Regions from separate parts of the Actinoalloteichus sp. AHMU CJ021 genome, predicted to be linked through region 3. Evidence: riboswitches for the same ligand, from Rfam matches in the RefSeq annotation. Region 3 holds a riboswitch; each other region holds the start of a gene.
What was found. Region 3 has a riboswitch for S-adenosylmethionine ahead of C1701_RS08200 (methionine ABC transporter ATP-binding protein). Riboswitches for the same ligand answer to the same signal wherever they lie in the genome.
Positions count from the first base shown of each region.

Region 1: linked by a shared signal. The riboswitch ahead of C1701_RS04265 (VOC family protein) and the one ahead of C1701_RS08200 (methionine ABC transporter ATP-binding protein) in region 3 are both predicted to bind S-adenosylmethionine.
Region 2: linked by a shared signal. The riboswitch ahead of C1701_RS20145 (aminotransferase class V-fold PLP-dependent enzyme) and the one ahead of C1701_RS08200 (methionine ABC transporter ATP-binding protein) in region 3 are both predicted to bind S-adenosylmethionine.

Region 1 is NZ_CP025990.1:1,106,128-1,112,459, forward strand. It holds gene C1701_RS04250 (FecCD family ABC transporter permease) at 1-896, opposite strand, end outside; gene C1701_RS04255 (hypothetical protein) at 1,212-1,766, shown strand; gene C1701_RS04260 (PaaI family thioesterase) at 2,046-2,510, shown strand; SAM riboswitch class IV at 2,618-2,729, shown strand; gene C1701_RS04265 (VOC family protein) at 2,971-3,843, shown strand; gene C1701_RS04270 (ABC transporter substrate-binding protein) at 3,909-4,925, shown strand; gene C1701_RS04275 (ABC transporter permease) at 4,922-5,764, shown strand; gene C1701_RS04280 (ABC transporter permease) at 5,761-6,332, shown strand, end outside.
Region 2 is NZ_CP025990.1:4,740,888-4,747,219, forward strand. It holds partial or broken gene C1701_RS28200 (MFS transporter) at 645-861, shown strand; gene C1701_RS20140 (DUF167 domain-containing protein) at 1,209-1,490, shown strand; SAM riboswitch class IV at 1,639-1,752, shown strand; gene C1701_RS20145 (aminotransferase class V-fold PLP-dependent enzyme) at 1,792-3,168, shown strand; gene lspA (signal peptidase II) at 3,396-3,932, shown strand; gene C1701_RS20155 (RluA family pseudouridine synthase) at 3,929-4,858, shown strand; gene C1701_RS20160 (hypothetical protein) at 5,045-5,422, shown strand; gene C1701_RS20165 (AsnC family protein) at 5,480-6,332, opposite strand, start outside.
Region 3 is NZ_CP025990.1:1,977,289-1,983,620, forward strand. It holds gene C1701_RS08190 (MetQ/NlpA family ABC transporter substrate-binding protein) at 286-1,143, opposite strand; gene C1701_RS08195 (methionine ABC transporter permease) at 1,270-1,956, opposite strand; gene C1701_RS08200 (methionine ABC transporter ATP-binding protein) at 1,953-2,972, opposite strand; SAM riboswitch class I at 3,185-3,275, opposite strand; gene C1701_RS08205 (FAD-dependent monooxygenase) at 3,623-5,143, opposite strand; gene C1701_RS08210 (TetR/AcrR family transcriptional regulator C-terminal domain-containing protein) at 5,194-5,925, shown strand; gene rsmA (16S rRNA (adenine(1518)-N(6)/adenine(1519)-N(6))-dimethyltransferase RsmA) at 6,097-6,332, opposite strand, start outside.

The DNA.
Region 1 (6,332 bases), 870 kb from region 3:
ACCACGAGGCCGACCTGGAGCTCGCCGTGCGGCAGCACCACCCGTCCCAGCACGTCGGCGACGAGCACCAGGGCGGCGCCCAGCAGGCCGGCTCCCGGCAGTGACCACCGGTGGTCACTGCCGAGGAGCGATCGGGCGATGTGCGGCACGACCAACCCCACGAAGGCGATCGGTCCGGCGGCGGCCGTCGCGGCCCCGCTGAGCAGCAGCACGGCCAGGGCGACGACGGCCCGGGTGGCCCCCGCCCTGGAGCCGAGTGCCCGGCTGACGTCGTCGCCGAGGACCAGGGTGTTGAGCGACGACGCCACCGCGAGCGCGAGGACGAGCCCCACGAGCAGGAACGGGATCATCGTGCGGACGACCGCCGGGTCCCGGCCGGCGAGGTCACCGACCGCCCAGAACCGGAACTCGTCGAAGGCGTCGGGCCGCAGCAGGACCAGGGACTGGGTGGCGGCGGTGAGGGCGGCGCCGATCGCGGTGCCCGCCAGCGCGAGCCGGACCGGACTGGCTCCGGCGGTGCCGATGGCGTAGACGAGGACGGCGGTCACCCCCGCCCCCAGGAAGGCGAACCACACGTAGGAGGAGTAGTCGCGCAGCCCGAGCAGCACGACGGCGCCGGCGACCCCCGCGGCCGCGCCAGCGTTGACGCCGAGGATGCCGGGATCGGCCAGCGGGTTGCGGGTGAGCGACTGCATCAACGCGCCCGCGATCCCCAGGGCGGCGCCGACGGACGCGGCGAGCAGGGTCCGGGGTACGCGGAGTTCGTGGACGATCACCCTGGCCCGCCCGCCGTCGTCGACGAACAACGCCAGGAACACCTCGCGGGCGGCGAGCGCCTCCGACCCGACGGCGAGGCTGGCCAACACGGCGAGGAGCACCACGGCGGTCGGGATCACGACCGCTCGCGACCACGAGCGGCGGGCACGGCTCCGGGGCGTCGCCGGGTTCCTCGACACCGTCACCGCCGTCCCGGCCCTGTCCGCCGGTGTTCCGCGCCGCGCACCCGATCCTCCCGTCCGCCCCGGGGGCTCGCGAGAACATCCACCGGGAACGCTGAGGGAAGGCTAACCTCACTACGCAGGGTGGTCGGCGGCCGCCCGGGCTCGACTCGGCGACCCCCTGCCCCGCCACCGACGGTATGAGCGCACCGGCACCGGGTAGCCCCCTGGTGCCACGTGTTCGTCAGGGCCACCGGCCCTCGGGAGGGGACCATGACCGAGCGGAGCGATCAGCCGGCACCGCCGGACCAGCGGTCCAGGCTGCTGGCCATCTACCTGAACGACCACCTCGCCGGGGCGACCGCCGCCGTGGAGCTGGCCCGGCGGCTGGCGAAGGCCGAGGTGTCCTCCCCCGACGGACCGGAACTGGACCGGCTGGCCGACGAGATGGCGGAGGACCGCGCTCGGTTGGCGGACGCCATGCGACTGCTGGACGTGGAGGTCGCGCACTACAAGACCTGGGCGCTGTGGGCCGCCGAGAAGGCGGGCCGGTTGAAGCTCAACGGGCAGCTGCGCGGGCGCTCGCCGTTGAGCACGGTGGTGGAACTGGAAGGTCTGCTGCTGGTGGTGACGTCCCTGGCGAGCGCGTGGCGGACGTTGCGCGCGGTGGCCGAGGACGCGGGTCCGGCCGGGGCGGGGCCCGGGACGGAGCGACTCGACGCGCTGCTGCGGCGGTCGCTGGACCAGGCGGCGCGGCTGGAGCGGCTGCGCGAGGCCGCGGTCACCCGGGTGTTCGGCACGGCCGCGGCCCAGGAACGGCGGCGGTAGGCGCGGCCGGCACCGTTCCCGCCCCCCGGGACGGGCGCGGGAATGCGGTGGGCTCCCCGGGGCGTTGTCCCGGGGCACCGCCCGACGGGTCCGTGAGTGGCCCGGGCGTCCCGCCCGCCTCCGGGTGACGCGGCGACGTCCCGCGATCACGGCGGGTGGCGCCGCCGGGAGGCGTCGCTCACAGCCGCCACCCACCCCCCGCCCGGTCTGCTGTGGTGGACCCGAACTCGGGTGCCCCGCAGGTCGGGGACGCCCGTCGTGCCGCCTGGAAGGAGCCGCATGACCGACCGCGCCGACACGGCCTCCGAACACCCGCGACGCACCGGCCCGACCACGGACCCCACCGAGGTGGAACGCCTGCTCCGGCAGGGCCCGTTCCACGAGTGGCTGGGGCTCCGGGTGCTGTCGGTGGGCGAGGACCGGATCGAGTTGGCCTTCGCCTGGCGGCCCGAGTGGGTCGCCGACCCGGACGCCGGCTACACGCACGGCGGCATCCTGGCCACCATCGTCGACCTCACGGCCGACTGGGCGCTGGTGTCCCGCCTCGGGCGGGGCGTCCCGACCGTGGACATGCGGGTGGACTACCACCGGGCGGCGTCGCGGGGCGAGGACCTCACCGCCGTCGGCGAGGTGGTCCGCTTCGGCAGGACCTTGGCCGTGGCGGAGGCCCGCGTGCACGACGGCCAAGGGCGGCTTGTCGCCAGTGGACGCGGCCTCTACCACACCGCGAGCGCCAGCTCCTGACGAGCGGGACCGACGCCGCTCGAGGGGACGGCCGAAGGCGGCCGGCACCCGTGAGCGGCGTCATAGAAAGTTGTTGGATCAAGCATCTCGTGGCTAGTGTCGTTGGTGGTCACGAGTGCCAGCGCCAAGCCCCGGCTCGCTGGCTGGCAACCCTCCGCCGCGGTGGGGTGCCCCGGGTGAGCGACCAGGTCACCCGAGCAGTCGTGGCAAGTGCGGACCAGGGCGGAAGCGCCCGGCCAGTGGAGGAACGGATGAAGCACTCGGACCCGCGGGCGATCGCCGCCGCGACGGTCGGGGACCTCCTCTACGGCCGCATCTACGTGGACTTCGGTCTCGTCTGCAGCTCCCTGAGGTAGAGCCGCCACCGACGGACCCCGTCGGTGGCGTCTCCCGGGCCGTCACGGCGCCGGGAGGCGATGGTGCACCCAGCTGACCCCGACGGCCGCCCTGGAGCCCCACCATGTCCGGTGACAACGCCACCCCGTTCGCTCTTCGACTGCCCTCCCCGCTGCCCGGGCCCGTGGTGCTCGACCACCTCGTGCTCGCGGTCGCCGACCTGCCCTCCGCCACCGAGTACCTCCGGTCGCTGGGCTTCGACGCCCGGCCCGGCGGCCGGCACCCGGGGCACGGCACCGAGAACGCCCTGGTCGTGCTCGACGGGCAGTACCTGGAGCTGATCTCCGTCACCGATCCGGAGGAGGCCTCCGCGAGCGACCTGGGTCGGAGCACGGTCCGCGCGTTGTCCCGCGACGGCGGCGGCTGGGTCGGGTACGCGCTGCGGCTGCCCCCCAACACCCCCGTGGACGGTGGGTCGCTGGCCGCCCCGGAGCGCGCGGAGCCGCACCGGCTGTCGATGAGCCGCACCACCCCGGGCGGTGAGCGGGTGTCCTGGGAGCTGTTCTTCCCCGAGCGTGTCGGGATGGACGGCCCCTACCCGTTCCTCATCCGGTGGGACGGAGCCTCACCCACCAGCGGCGAACCACCCGAGCACCCCAACGCGGTGCACGGCGTCGGCGAGCTGACCATCGGCATGCCGGGACCGGGCTCGGCCCCGGCCCGCTGGTACGCCGACTCGCTGCCCCGGTTGACGGGGGCACCGGCCCACACCGTCGAGGACGCCTCGGCGCACCGGAGCGTTGGACTCGCCTCGGTCGAGCTGACCAGCACCGACCTCGGCAGGACTCGGCGGGCGCTGGCCTCGGCCGGTGCGGCGTGGCGGGCCGTCGAGGCCGACCCGGCCTCCCCCGCCGTCCTGCTCACCCTCCCACCGGCCCTCTTCGGCGAGCACACCCGGTTGACGATCCGCCAGCCGGCGCCGTCCCGGGACCGCTGACCCCGGCCCGGGCACCCGACCACCCACCACGCCCCTCCGGCGTGACGCCCTTCGAGAGGTTCCAGATGACGATGCGACCACAGCGCCACCCCCGTTCGGGCCGTGCCCGGCTGGGTATCGCCGGCGTTCTCGCGACGGCCCTGCTCGCGGCGGCCTGCGGCGGCGGGGACACGGCCGGGGACGGCGACGGCCCGACCTCCCTGTCGGTGGCCACCATCCCCACCCCGGACGCCGCCTCCATCTACCTCGCCGAGGAACAGGGCTTCTTCGAGGAGGAGGACCTGGACGTCGACATCACGTTGGCGGACAGCGGCGGGGCGATCATCCCCGGCGTCGTCCGAGGCGACTACCAGTTCGGGCACTCCAACACCGTGTCGCTGGCCGTCGCCGCCGGCGAGGGGCTGCCGCTCCAGGCCGTCACCAACACCACCGGGACGGGGAGCGACCCGGACCAGGACATCTCCCGGATCCTGGTGGCCGGTGACAGCCCCATCCAGGACGCGGCGGACCTGGCGGGCACGACGATCGCGGTCAACGGGCTGAACAACATCGGCGAGGTGACGATCAAGGCCGCGTTGGAGAACAGGGGTGTGGACGTCTCCGGCCTCGACTTCGTCGAGATGCCCTACCCGGACATGAACGCGGCCCTGTTCGCCGGCGAGGTCGACGCCATCTGGCAGCTGGAACCGCACCTGAGCCTGGCAGAGGAGGACGGCGCCCGCCCGGTGCTGTCCAACTTCGTGGAGGCCACGCCCGACGCCCAACTGGGCTACCTGGTGACGAACCGGCAGTACGCCGCCGAGAACACCGAGGTCATCGAGAGGTTCTCCCGGGCGATGGACCGGGCCAAGGAGTTCGCCACCGACAACCCGGACGAGACGAGGCGGGTCCTGACCGAAAGCCTCGGCATCCCGGCCGAACAGGCCCAGGACATGCTGCTCCCGGTGTTCCAGCCGGGCATGGACGTGGACTCGCTGCGCACCTACCTGGAGCTGACCGAGCGGTACGGGCTGATCAGTGAGCAGCCCAACGCCGACGATTTGGTGGCCCCGGGCGCCAACACCTCGGAAACGGGCCGATGACACCACCCACGACCACCACCCGCCCCGAGCACGCGGGCCCCGGCACCCGCGACGGGCGGTCGGGACGACCCCGGCTGCCCGGCGCGGCGCTGCCCGCGGTGACGGTGCTCGGCGTGCTCCTGCTCGCCGAGCTGGTCTCGCGGCTCGGAGTGCTGCCCACGCGCTACTTCCCACCGGCCAGCGAGATGTTCGTCGCCCTCGCCGGGCAGGTCGTCGACCCCTCGTTCTGGGTGTCGGTCGGCCAGACGCTCCAGGGCTGGGGCGCCGGGCTGGGCATCGCCGTGTTGTTGGCGGTGCCGGTGGGGCTGGCGCTGGGGACGGTTCCCCTGCTGTACACGGCGGTCCGGCCGATCGTGGAGTTCCTCCGGCCGATCCCGTCGGTGGCCCTGATCCCGCTCGTCGTGCTCGCGATCGGCACGGGCGCGGCCAGCAAGGTGTTCCTCGCGGCCTTCGCGGCCTTCTGGCAGCTGCTGATCCCGGTGATCTACGGCGTCCGCGACACCGATCCGGTGGCCCGGGACACCGGGCGGGCGTTCCGGCTGGGCCGGTTCGGCGTGCTGCGGTGGATCGTGCTGCCGGCGGCGGTGCCCTACCTGGCCACGGGCCTGCGGATCGCGTCGGCGACGGCGTTGATCCTGGCGGTCACGGCGGAACTCGTCATCGGCGTCCCCGGGCTGGGCGGCGCGATCAACCTCGCTCGCTCCGCGGGCGCCCCCGACCGCATGTACGCGCTCATCATCGCCACCGGCCTGCTCGGCTGGGGCCTGAACGCGGCGTTCCGCGCCGTGGAGCGCCGGGTGCTGCACTGGCATCCCTCCCACCGGGAGGCCGTCGCGTGACCGGCCGGTGGGTGCGGGTGCTACTGCCCGTGGTGACGACGGCGGCGGTGCTGGCCGCGTGGTGGTTCGGCTCGCTGGGCACCGAGTCCTACTACTTCCCGTCGCTGCGGGACATCATGGACCGCTTCGTCGAGGTGTGGCTGTTCGACCGGTTCGTCACCGACGCCGTGCCCAGCCTGTGGCGGCTGGGCGCCGGTTTCGGCATCGCGGTCGTCGCCGGGGTGGGGCTGGGCCTGCTGCTGGGGCTGTCCGCGTCGTGGCGGCGCGCCACGGAGCCGATCGTGGAGTTCCTGCGCGCGATCCCGGCGACCGCCCTGTTGCCGTTCGCGCTGCTGGTCTTCGGCATCGGCGACCTGATGAAGGTCGCGATCATCGCGTTGGTGTGCCTGTGGCCGGTGTTGCTCAACACCATCGACGGGGTGCGCGGCCTGGACCACACGTTGGCGGACACCGCCCGGATGTACCAGGTCAGCGGGGCCAGGAGGCTGCTGTCGGTGGTCCTGCCCTCGGCGGCCCCGCAGATCATGGCCGGTGCCAGGACCAGCCTGTCGCTGGCCCTGATCCTGAT
Region 2 (6,332 bases), 2.8 Mb from region 3:
GTCCCGCCCGGCGGCGCCCGGCGGGACCACCGACGAGGTCCCGGCCGCCGGGCCGGTGACCGACCGGCGCGGCAGTCGGGGCCGTCGTCCCGTCCCGCTCCCGCCGGGACTGGGCGAACCGGTCGTCCGCCGCGCCATGGGCGCCCCCGCTCGGGCGTGGCGAGCGGTGCGGGTGGGCCGTGGTGGTCGTGCGGGGGGACGGACGGGCCGTCCCGCCCTCCCATGCCGGGAAGGGGAGCCGGTGGGGCGCGGTCCCCGGTGCGGGGCCGTCAGCCGAGGCCCGTCGACGAGGGGTCGCAGGCCCCGGCGGCCGCCTGCCCGGTGTGGTGGCCGCTCCCGTGAGCCGGGACGCGTCTGTCCCAGGGGCGGTCCCCGCCCCTGTTCCCGCACCGCCACCTCGGTGGCACCGGGCCGTCGCGTACCCACTGGTCGACGCGATCCATCAGGTCAGTTCTGGTTGAAACCAGCCCTCCGTCCCGTAGGTGCACGCACCGCGACCGCGCCGGTGATCCACCGACGCCATCCAGCCGTCGGTGTCGCCGTCCGCGCGGATCACCTCAGCTTCCGGTCAGGTCCGCCCCTCGGCCAGGGCCGGCGGGCTCGCGGTCGCCGGAGTCGGGTTCCTGCTGCTGCCCGTGGCGCCCAATCCCCTCTCCTACCCGAACCTGGCGATCGGGCTGGCCCTGTTGGGCGCTGGCGCGGGATCACTGGCCATCGCCTCGGCCATCATCATGTCCGGAACACCCCCGGAGAAGGCCGGCAACGCCGCCGCCATCGAGGAGACCGCCTACGACCTCGGCACCGTGCTCGGCGTCGCCGTGCTCGGCAGTCTGGCCTCAGTGTTCTACCGCGCCCAACTGGAAGTCGGGCTGGGGGAGGCCGATGTCGGGGGTGTTGACGCCGGTCCGGCCGGGGAGCCCCTCGCCGCGGTCCTGGAGCTGTCCTCGGAGTCCGGGGTGCCCGAGGTGGGTGCGGCTGGCGAGGGCGGCGTTCGGCGAGTCGCTGGCGACGGTGACCCTCCTGGCGGTGCCAGTCGTGGCCTGCCTCCTGGTGCCCCGGTCCCTGGACCTGACGAGACAGCGGCACTGATTGGGCGGCTCGCCCGCCGCGGGCCCACCAGCACCCCGACCGCGCTCGGCTCGCGTGTCGGGGCAGGGTGGTCGGTGCGGGCGGCCGGTCGGGACGCCCGGCGGAGGAGGTGGACGGTCGTGTTCCGTTTCGCGGTGCGTGTCAAACCCGGCGCGCGACGAAACGTCGTCGGGGGCAGGTGGGACGGGGTCCTGGGGCCGGCGTTGGTGGTGGCGGTGGCCGCCCCGGCGGTCGAGGGCAAGGCCAATGAGGCGCTCCGCCGCGCGGTGGCGGACGCGTTCGGTGTCCGCCGCCAAGCCGTGCGAGTGGACGCCGGGGAACGCGGTCGGGACAAGTGGCTGGTCGTCGACCTCGACGAGACCGCGGCCGAGGACCGCCTGCGCACCCTGCTGGAGGGCTGATGCCGGCGGCGACCGAGGAGGGGCGGACGACGGTGCCCGGGCGGGTCCAGCGCGGGGGTGGCTGTTCCGGTGGGTGCGGTCGGGCCGGCTCCCAGTGGCTGGGAGGCCCGCTGGACAGGTCGGGCGGCGGCGGTTAGGTTCTGCCGCAGGTCATGAGCGCCAGCGCCAAGCCCCGGCTCGCTGGCCGGCAACCCTCCTCCGCGGTGGGGTGCTCCGGGTGAGGACCAGGCCCGAGCCGTGTGGTGTCGGGCAAGCGCGGGGCCTACCACCGGGTCCCCCCTGGATCCGAGGAGGTCGTGCCATGTCGTCCGCACCCACCACCGCCCGCCCGTCCCGCCTCGCGCCCCCCGCGTCGGCCCTGCCGCCGGTGGTCGGTGCGGACCTGCGGGTCCCGCTGGTGACCGGCGGGGATGTCCCGTACGCGAACCTCGACCACGCGGCGAGCGCCCCCTGCCTTGAGGCGGTGCGGGACGCCGTCGACGCGGTCCTGCCCTGGTACGCGAGCGTCCACCGGGGAGCCGGGTTGCTGTCGCAGGCGTCGACGAGGATCTACGAGAACGCGCGGGCGACGGTGCGCCGGTTCGTCGACGCCCCGCCCGACCACGACGTGGTGTTCACCCGCAACACCACCGACGCGATGAACCTGGTCGCCGCCGTGTTGCCGGTGGGGACCGTGGTGGTCACCTTCGACACCGACCACCACGCGGCGCTGCTGCCCTGGGCCGGCCGCCGGGTGCGCCGCGTCCGCGCGCCGCGTACCCGGGGTGAGGCGGTGGCGGCGCTGGAGGCGGAGCTGTCCGGGCTGGTCGCCGACGGTGACCGGGTCGCCGTGGTGCTCACCGCCGCGTCGAACGTCACAGGTGAACTGTGGCCGGTGGCCGAGTTGGCCGAGGTCAGCCGTCGGCACGGAGCCCTGTCCGTCCTCGACGCCGCGCAGTGGGCGCCCCACCGGCCCGTGTCGGTGTCCGAGCTCGGGGTGGACTTCCTCGCCTTCTCCGGGCACAAGGCCTACGCGCCCTTCGGCTGCGGGGCGCTGACGGGGCCCGCGCGCCTGCTGCGGTCGGCGCCGCCGTACCTGCGGGGTGGAGGAGCGTCGGCCCTGGTGGAGTCCGTGGGAGCTGATCTGCGGGTGACCTGGGCGGCCGGTGTGGAGCGCCAGGAGGCCGGGACGCCGAACGTGGTGGGAGCGCACGCGCTCGCGGTGGCCTGCGAGACGCTGTCGGGGCACTGGCGGGGGGTGGCCGAGCACGAGGACCGGCTGGCGGGAGCACTGCGGGAGGGCGTCGCGGCCGTGCCGGGGGTGCGTCCGCTGCGGCTGTTCGACGATGCCACCCCCTCGGTGGGCGTCGTCAGCTTCGGCGTCGACGGGATCGACCCGGGGTTGCTGGCCGCCGCGCTGTCGGCGGAGTACGGGATCGGGGTGCGGGACGGGGCGTTCTGCGCGCACGTCGCGACCGAGCGCCTGCTGGCCCGGGCGGGGGTCGGTGGGGGACGCGCGGTGCGGGTCAGCGTGGGCCTGGGAGCCACCGAGGAGCACGTCGACCGCCTGCTCGCCGCGCTCCGGGCGGTGGTGGCCTCGGGGCCGGCCTGGTCCTATGCCCAGCGGGACGGGCGCTGGGTGCCCGTCCCGGACCCCCGGCGGTTGCCGGTCGGGCTCCTGGGGGACGGGCCCGCCTGAGCGCGGGTGGCCCCACCGAGCGGCCCGGGGCTGCCCGACCAGCGCCCGCTGGCCGGTGTCGACGCCTGTGACCAGCGTCGATGCCGGTAGGTCACAATGACTGGGTGACCGAGACCGGCCCTGCGGGGTCCAACGCCGACGACGATCCCGCCAACGCCGACGCGGGAGCCGTCGGCGGACCCAGCGGGCCCGCCGTGCCCCCTGGTGGGGGGTCGCCGAGACGACGGGTGGGCCTGCTCGCGGTGGTGGCCGGGGTGGCGTTCGCCCTCGACCTCGTCACCAAGGTCGTGGCCGTCGCCCAGCTGGAGGGGCGGGAGCCGGTGCGGCTGCTCGGTGGCGGTGTGTACCTGGTGCTGCTGCGCAACCCCGGCGCCGCCTTCTCGATGGCGACGGGCATGACGTGGCTGCTGACCCTGGTCGCCGTCGGCGTGGTCGTGGGTATCATCTGGATCGCGCCCCGGTTGCGCTCGGTGGGTTGGGCCCTGGGGTTGGGCCTCATGCTGGGCGGTGCGCTGGGCAACCTCGCGGACCGGATCTTCCGTTCCCCGGCGCCCCTGCACGGCCACGTCGTGGACTTCGTCTCGTTGTTCGCTCCTGACGGCAGCGTGTGGCCGGTGTTCAACGTCGCCGACTCCGCGCTGGTGGGCGGGGTGGCGCTGCTGGTGGTGCTGGCCGTGCTCGGCCGGGACTACGACGGGAGCACCGTCCGGGGGCGCGCCGACCAGGAGAAGACGACCACCGCCGAGGGAGACGACCAGCGATGAGCGACACCCGCACCTTTCCGGTGCCCGACGGACTCGACGGGATGCGGGTCGACGCCGGCCTGGCGAAGCTGCTCGGTCTGTCACGGACGGCCGTGGTCTCGATCGCCGAGTCCGGTGGCGTGGTGATCGACGGTGCTCCCGCGGGCAAGTCGGACCGGCTGGTGGCCGGTTCGTGGATGGAGGTCCAGCTCCCCCAGCCGGAGCGGCCGGTCGTGGCCGCACCCGAGCCGGTGCCGGGCTTGCGGATCCTCCACGAGGACGAGGACGTGGCTGTCGTCGACAAGCCGGTCGGGGTCGCCGTCCACCCGAGCCCGGGCTGGACCGGGCCGACGGTCCTGGCGGGGCTGGCGGCGATGGGGTTGCGGATCGCGACGTCCGGTGCCGCCGAGAGGCAGGGGGTGGTGCACCGGCTCGACGTGGGCACCACCGGGGTGATGGTGGTCGCCAAGAGCGAGACCGCGTACTCGACCCTGAAGCGGGCGTTCAAGGAGCGGACGGTCTCCAAGATCTACCACGCGGTGGTCCAGGGTCACCCTGATCCGACCAACGGCACCATCGACGCCCCAATCGACCGGCATCCCCGGCACGACTACAAGTTCGCGGTGGTGGCGGGGGGCAAGCCCAGCGTCACCCACTACGAGGTGGTGGAGGCCTTCCGGGCCGCCTCGTTGGCCGAGGTGCGGCTGGAGACCGGGCGGACGCACCAGATCCGGGTGCACTTCGCCGCGCTGCGGCACCCCTGCGCCGGTGACCTCACCTACGGTGCCGACCCCACCCTCGCCCAGCGGCTGGGGCTGACGCGGCAGTGGCTGCACGCCAGGCGGCTCGGGTTCGACCACCCGGGCACGGGGGAGTGGGTGGAGTTCACCAGCGAGTACCCGGACGACCTCGCCGAGGCGTTGCGGCGGCTGCGTTCGGAGAGTTGACCGCCGGGCGGTGGTCCCCTGGCGCGGGCTGTCCCGGCCCGGGCCCAGCCGGTCGGGCGTGTGCCGACGCAACGGGTCGGCCACGACCTCGGGACGAAGTGACCGGAATGGGTGGATCATGCGCCGTCACCGTCTAGCGTGGTGGGGACGGCTGTGAGCCCGAACGGGACCGACTGGGGAGACGTCGTGCGGCAAGGACGAGACGAGCAGTACATCGAGGCGGGACGCGGAAGGCTGGCGGGGCCGGAGGAACCGCCCACCCCGCCGATGGGGTTCGCGCTGCCACCGGTGGCCGTGGGGGCCTCGGCCGGCGGCGCGTCGATGGCCGGGGGCGGTCGGCGGGACCCCTTCGACCCGCCGACCGAGCCGACCCCGCGACCGCTGGTGGACCAGACGGCGGCTGGCCAGGCGGCGCCGGCGGTGATCGGGGCCGAGGCGCCCGAGTCGGTCGAGGGCGAGACCCGGGACTGGCCGACGTTCAGCCGGAGCCGTGACGACGACCGGGAGGAGCCCGACGGCAGGGCTGGCTGGGTCGGCCGCATGTTCGGCCGCCGCGACGCCTGACCGGGCGGAGCTTCGCCGGCGTCACCCTCCGGGGCCGGCGCCGCGCGGGCGGCCCGCTCAGTCCTCGTCGACGGTCCAGGTCAGGGTGCGGTGGTCGGGGTCGGGTCCGGGGCTCCAGCGGACGGAGGTGACCCGGGTGGTGTCGGGCAGCACGTACACCGAGTGGCCGCCGGCGGTCTCCCCGGGTCCCACTCCGATGCGGTAGGCGGGCCGGGAGGACAGGGACACGGGGGCCTTCGACACCGGTTGGTCGTCCTCGGTCACCAGGACGAGGTACAGGTCGGGCAGGGCCGCGAACGGCAGGGGGCCCTGGTTGGTGATCTCGGTGTGGACGACGACGGCGCGTTCGCCCTCCTGGAGGGTGTACCCGGCTGCCTCGAACAGGAAGTTCGCCGGGTCGACGACCTCCAGGAGCTGGATGCGGACGCGTTCGCCCTCGACGCCGTGCGTCTCCAGGGCCGTCCCGACCTGACCGGCCCGGGGTGGGGTGGGGGTGGCAGCCGGAGGGCCGTCCCCTCTCGCCCACGACGCCGACTGCGGTGGACCCCACACGCTGGCGGGATCCGAGGGCGCCCCCTCCTGCGCGGCCGGAGCCGGGTGCGGGGGCGCGGCCGGGCCTGGCGGCGGTGCGGGGAACGGGCCGCTGGGTGGCGCCTGCCCCGGCGGTGGGAAGCCGGGTGCCGGGTGCGGGTAGGGACCGCTGGCCGCGCCGGGGTGGTGCGCCGGGGGGTAGGCCCCGCTGGCGCTGCCCGGCGGGGGGTAGGGGCCGCTACCGCTGCCCGGGGGAGGGTAGGAGCCGCTGGGCGTGCCGTGCACCGGGTAGCCGGGCGGGGCTGGCGCCGGGTAGCCCGGTGGCGGGCCGGGCGGGTAGGACTGGTACTGGTGCTGCGCCCAGGCTCCGGCCGCCATC
Region 3 (6,332 bases):
TGAGTCGAATCACAGCGACGGTGGGACATTCCCAGGCACGCGCGGCCCGACGAGCGGCCTCGACCGCGTCCGGCGGCTGGCTCCCCCGCCCTTCGGGGGCTCGTCGTCCATCCCCTCCCCCGAGAGGGATGGACGACTCGTCACCAGCCCTGGACGTGAACCAGCAGGGCCACGACCAGGAAAGGGTATCCGGCGGACGCGGGCCGGCATCGCGCCTCGGCTCCCGAGGGGGCTCCGGTCACGGCCGCACGGACGTCATGACCGCTCCCGACGGGAGGGCTGGCCTCAGAAGGCCGGGACGACGCTGCCGTCCTGGTAGGTCCCCTCGATGAACTCGCGGACCTCCTCGGAACGCAGCAGCTCGGTGAGCTGCTGGATGCGCTCGTCGTCCACCAGCTCGGGCAGCGTGACCAGGCCGTTCGCGTACGGGCTTTCCTCGCCGTCCTCCAGGAGGATGGCGTCCTCGGTCGGATTGAGGCCGGCGTCGATGGCGTAGTTGCCGTTGATCACCGACGCGTCGGTGTCCGCGAGGCTCCTCGGCAGCTGGGCCGCCTCCAGCGGCTGGAAGCGCAGGTTCTTCGGGTTGTCCTCGACGTCCAGCTCGGTGGCGTTGTCCTCGGTGCCCTCGGCGAGCGTGATCAGACCGCTGTCGGCGAGCAGCCGCAGGCCGCGGGTCAGGTTGGCCGGGTCGTTGGCCAGCCCGATGACCGCCTCGTCCGGCAGGTCGTCGACGTCGTCGACCGACTCCGAGTAGAGCCCGAGCGGCTCGATGTGCACGCCCTCGACCCACTCGTAGTCGCCACCGTGGTCCAGCGTGAACTGCTCCAGGTAGGGGACCGTCTGGAAGTAGTTGGCCTCCAGCGACCCGTCCCGCAGCGCCGTGTTCGGCTGCACGTAGTCGGTGAACTCGACGACCTCGATCTCCAGGCCGGCGTCGGCGGCCAACTCCTCCTGGACGAAGTTCAGGATCTCCGCGTGCGGGGTGACGGACGCGCCGACGCGCAGCGGACCGTCGGCGGTGACCGGGGCCTGGGTGTCGGTGTCACCGCCCCCGTCGGACGCGGTCTCGCTGTTCCCGCAGGCGGCGAGCGTGGTGACGGCGGCGGCCGCGATGGCGACGGCGGTCAGGGAACGGTGTCGCACTCCCGGTTTCCTCTCTCCTGGCGCCGGCCCGTGGGCAGGCGCGTCTGCCGCGCCCGGGCATGGTCGTCCCCGGCACGGGTGTACTTGCTGGTGTGCCGCTCCCCGGTGGCGGGGGCGGCGCGGGTGTCACACCCGCAACGCCGACCGTCGACGGTCGATGGTGCGTGCGATGAAGTCCGAGGTCAGCTGGGTGAGCCAGGCGAGCCCGCCGAGCACCAGCACGGACGCCAGCAGGATCCGCTCGTCGTTGCGCTGGTAGCCGTGCCGGATCGCGAGGTCACCGAGCCCGCCACCGCCGATCACCCCGGCCATCGCCGAGTAGCCGATCAGGGTGACCGCCGTGACTCCGATCGCCGCGACCAGGGCGGGCCCCGCCTCGCGGAGCAGCACGCTCCGGACGAGGCGGAGCCTGCTGGCCCCGGTGGTGATGGCCGCCTCCACGACGGCCACGTTGACCTCCCGCAACGCCGACTCCACGAGCCGGGCCACGAAGGGCACCGCCCCCACCGTGAGCGGCACGATGACCGCGGTGGGGCCGATGGTCGTCTGCACGAGCGCCCTGGTGAACGCGCTGAGCACCACCAGGAGCACCACGAACGGGAGCGAGCGGCCGACGTCGACCACCACTCCCAGCACGCGGTGCGTGATCCGCCGAGGGGACAGCCCTGTCGGCGAGGTCATGTGCAGCACGATGCCGAGGGGGATCCCGCCGAGGGCGGCGAGCAGGGTGGCGATGCCGACCATGTAGACGGTGTCCCCGGTGGCACTGATCACCAGGTCGAAGACCCGGTCCCACGGGGTGGGTTCCCTCACGCGGCAAGTCCTCCGATATCGCGTGGCGCGCGGCGGATGACGGCGTCCCGTTCCGCGAGCCAGCTCAGCGCCCGTTCCGAGCGCTCGCCGTTGATTCCGATCTTGAAGCGGGCGACGGGTGTCTCACCGAGCCTGGTGAGCCCACCGCCCAGGATGGCCAGCTCCACGTCGTGGCGGTGCGCCGCCTCGGGGAGCAGGGCTCCCACGGCGGCGAACCCGACGAGGACCACCTCGGCGACCACGTCGTACTGGCCGATCTCGCGAGGCGTGGTGCCGGCCTGGTCGACCTCGGGGAGCAGGGAGGCCGTGATCCGGCTGCCTGGCTGGGTGAGCAGGTCCAGCACCTTGCCGTGCTCGACGACCCGCCCTCCCTCCAGGACCGCGACATCGTCGCAGATGCGGCGGACGACGGCCATGTCGTGGGTCACCACGAGCACCGTCACCCCGAGCTCGGAGCGCACCCGGTCGAGCACCGCGAGCACCGAGCCGGTCGTCTCCGGGTCGAGGGCCGAGGTGGGTTCGTCGGCGAGCAGCACCGAGGGGCTGGCCGCCAGCGCCCTGGCGACCGCGACGCGCTGCCGCTGGCCACCGGAGAGCTGGTCGGGGTAGCTGCCGGCCTTGTTGGTGAGGCCGACCAGGTCGAGCAGTTCGGCGACCCTGGCGCGCCGGGCCGGCGCGGCCACCCCGGCGCTCTCCAGGGGGAGGGCGACGTTGCCGGCGGCGGTGCGCTGCCGCAGCAGGGAGTCGCCCTGGGGGACGACGCCGATCCGGCGACGCGCGTCCCGCAGCTCACGGCCGCGCAGGGCCACCAGGTCGACGCCCTCGACGCGGATCGATCCCCGGTCGGGGCGTTCCAGCAGGGCGACGCAACGGGCGAGGGTGGACTTGCCGGCGCCGCTCGGGCCGACGACGCCGCAGACCGTTCCGGCCGGGACGCTGAGGGAGACACCGTCCAGGGCGAGCACGTGCTCGCCCTTACCGGGGAAGCTCTTGGTGAGGTTCTCGACAGTGATCATTGTTCGCTCCACACGACGGCAGCCAGCCACACGCGACCGCGCGCGAGGGCGCGGCGGTACGGGTGGGATGGTCAGGAAGAAGACGAGGACCAGGGGTGTTCCGCGGGACCGGTGACGTCCTTCAGCTGCCCATGAGTGGACAGCCGGACGTGGTCCGGCGGCCGTGGTCGACCACGCGTCGTCGGGTCAGGGCGGTGGCGATCAACATGCTCGCTCCATCGATCCTGGCGTTAGCACCTGCCCGCGAACGGGTGGTTGCTGCGGCGTCAACGAGCCAGGTCTCTCGGCCGCTCCGGATGGGCTGTCGCGATGAGTAAACCGAACGGAAACGTCCGCCCGCAAGTAGTTGGGGGTAGATCTGTGCCACACTGCCCGACCGGCCTAACGAGCACCGAGGGTGATCACCGCCCTCCGGCGGGGTGCCCCCACCCGCGAAGGGGGACGGACGGGGCGGTGGGCCTCCTGGTCGGCCGGTGCTCCGCCGGCCGGAGTCGTCCCGCCCCGCCGGGACCGGGCGACCGCCCCCACCCGCCGAGGCCGGTCGGTTCGGGGGTTCGGCGGAAGGCGGCCGGTGGTCGGAGCCGGGCGCCGGGCGGCCGGTCCTCGCGGACCGACCGCGCGCCGGTCACCCGGGTCGCGACCGGCTGGGGTCAGCCCCGACCGCTGAGAACCGCGGCCACCACGTCGGGGAGGGTGTCGGCGGGGTCCCGGGGTGCCGTCGGGCAGCGCCAGGCGATCACGTGGTCGGGGCGCACCAGCAGCGCTCCGGTGCCGGTGATGCCCACGCTCGCGGCCCAGGCCGGGTCGTCCACCCGGCGGTGCTCGACCCCGGGCGTGGCGGACGCGGCCCGCTCCCACGTGTCGCTGGCGCCGAGCAGGGTCAGTCCCCTGCCGACGAGGTCCAGGGCCGACCGGTCCGGGCCGAGCCTGTGGTGCGGGAGTCGCGATCCCGGCTGCCCGGTGAGCCCCAACCGGTCGAGCGGCGCGAGGGAGCCGTCGGGGACGAAGGCGCCGGCCGGGTACTGGTAGCCCATGAGGAGGGCCACGGGGTCGTGCGACGGGGTGCCGTCCCCTGACTCCACGCCCAGTTGGCGCAGGTTCGCCGTCTGCGCGCTGGCCTGGTCGGCGGTGAGCCACCCCAACCAGTGGCGCTCGACCTGGTAGCTGTCCAACAGGGATCGGGGAGCCGTACCGGAGACCACCCGGGCGAGCTTCCAGGCGAGGTTGTGGACGTCCTGGATGCCGGTGTTGGCACCGGCGGCGAGGTAGGGGGGCATGACGTGGGCGGCGTCGCCGGCGAGGAAGATCCGCCCGGCCGAGAAGCGGTCCGCGACGAACATCCCGGGTTCCCAGTCGAGGGCGCTGAGGATGCGCACGTCCAGGTCGGGCACTCCGGTCGCGGTGCGCACCGCCCGCGCCCAACCCGCGTGGTCCCGGCCGGGGGCCGGGTCGGCCATGAGCAGCCAGCGCCGGACCCCGTCGACGGTGAGCAGCATGCTCGGCACCTCGGGGTGCTCGATCTGGCACAGGTTGAACTCCCGGCCGCGCACCTGCGCGGAGAGGTCGGCCTCGAAGTAGACGTTGGTGGACCTCCCCAGGGTCCCTCGCCCGCTCCTGGCGATGCCCAACCGTTCCCTGATCGGGCTGTGCGCGCCGTCCGCCGCGATGAGGTACCGCGCCCGGATGGCACCGACGCGGCCGTCGGGGTCGCGGACGGTGGAGGTGACGGAGGTGCCGTCGTCCACCACCTCCAGCACGCGGTGTCCGAACCGCAGGTCGGCCCCGCGTTCGGTCGCCAGGGCGCGCAGCACGGGTTCCAGGGTGTCCTGGGCGCAGAGGCAGGAGTCGGACGGTGAGATCTCCGGTGCCGGGTCGTCCTCGCCGTGCCCCCAGGAGAGCGGTTCCGCCTCCACGAGCGTCCGGCCGGCCGCCATCCCCTCGAAGTCCGCGAGTGCCGCCGCGGCGGCCATCACGTCGGCCTCGGCGTTGACCTGGCGGAACAGTTCCATCGTCCGGAGGTTGATCCGGCGGGCCTTGGGTTGCGGCGACGTGGTGTCCCGCTTCTCCACCAGCACGGCGGGGACACCGTGCCACTCGAGGAAGAGGGCGGCGGACAGCCCGACCAGACCGCCGCCCACGATCAGGACCTCAGTTTCGTGTACGTCGTACATCACATGTACTTAGTACACCAATGGTTAGATGCGCGCGAAGGAGGTGTCCCTTGAGCAACGCGGTACCCGGACAGCCCGGAGCGCTCGTATGGACCCTGCCGGAGCCGCCGGGCCGGACGACGACCACGCTGAGCAGGGCCGCGATCGTGCGGGCCGCGGTCGCGGTCGCGGACGCCGAGGGCGCCGCCGCCGTCACCATGCGCCGGGTCAGCTCCGAGCTGGGCTCGTCCACCCCCATGTCGCTCTACCGGTACGTGGGCAGCAAGGACGGCCTCGTCGACCTGATGATCGACGCCGTCTACGGGGAGATCCCCGTGCCGGACGAACCGGTCGGCGACTGGCGGTCGGAGCTGGAACCGCTCTGCCACCGGGCCTGGTCGGTGATCCGGCGGCACCTCTGGTTCGGCGAACTCGTGCACCTGCGGCCACCCTTCGGCCCGAACGCCCTGCGCTACCTGGACTTCCGGCTGGCGGCGCTGGAACCCCTCGGCCTCCCGGCACGGGAACTCACCCGCATCACCGCGGCCCTCGACGGCCACCTGATCGGCTCGGCGCTCCAGCTCGCCGAGGAGACCCGGATGCGCCGGTCCAGCGGGCTGGCCGACGAGGCCGAACTCCGGGACTCGGTGCGGCCCTACCTGTCGTCCGTCACGGCCGGTGGCCGCTACCCGGCCTTCTCCCGGTGGGTCGGCGCGACCACCGACAACGACCTGGACGACCACGTCGAGTGGACGTTGCGCTGCCTGCTGGACGGCATCCAGGCGAGCCTGCGCCGCGACTGACCGGGGTTCGGGGAGCCTCGAGCGCCGAGCCGCTCCCGGCGGCCACGGCGGGCACCGGGACCGCCGGTCGAACCGGGGCCGGGGTGGCACGTGCCACCCGGGCCCGCCACCCGGGACCACGGGCGAGTGGACCGGCCGAGCAGCGGGCGCCCGGTCCGGTGGGCGTGGCGCTCAGCCGACCTCCGCGGCGAGCAGGATGCGTTCGGCGCGGGCGATGCGGACGAAGCCGTCCACCGGCAGCTGCTCGCCCCGGGTGGCCGGCGGCACGTCGGCGGCGAGCAGGATGCGTTCGGCGCGGGCGGCGGAGCCGGCCCAGCCCGCCAGGGCGGCGCGGAGGGTCTTGCGGCGTTGCGCGAAGGCGGCGTCGACCACGCGGAACACCGCGTCGCGGTCGACGCCGGTCGGGG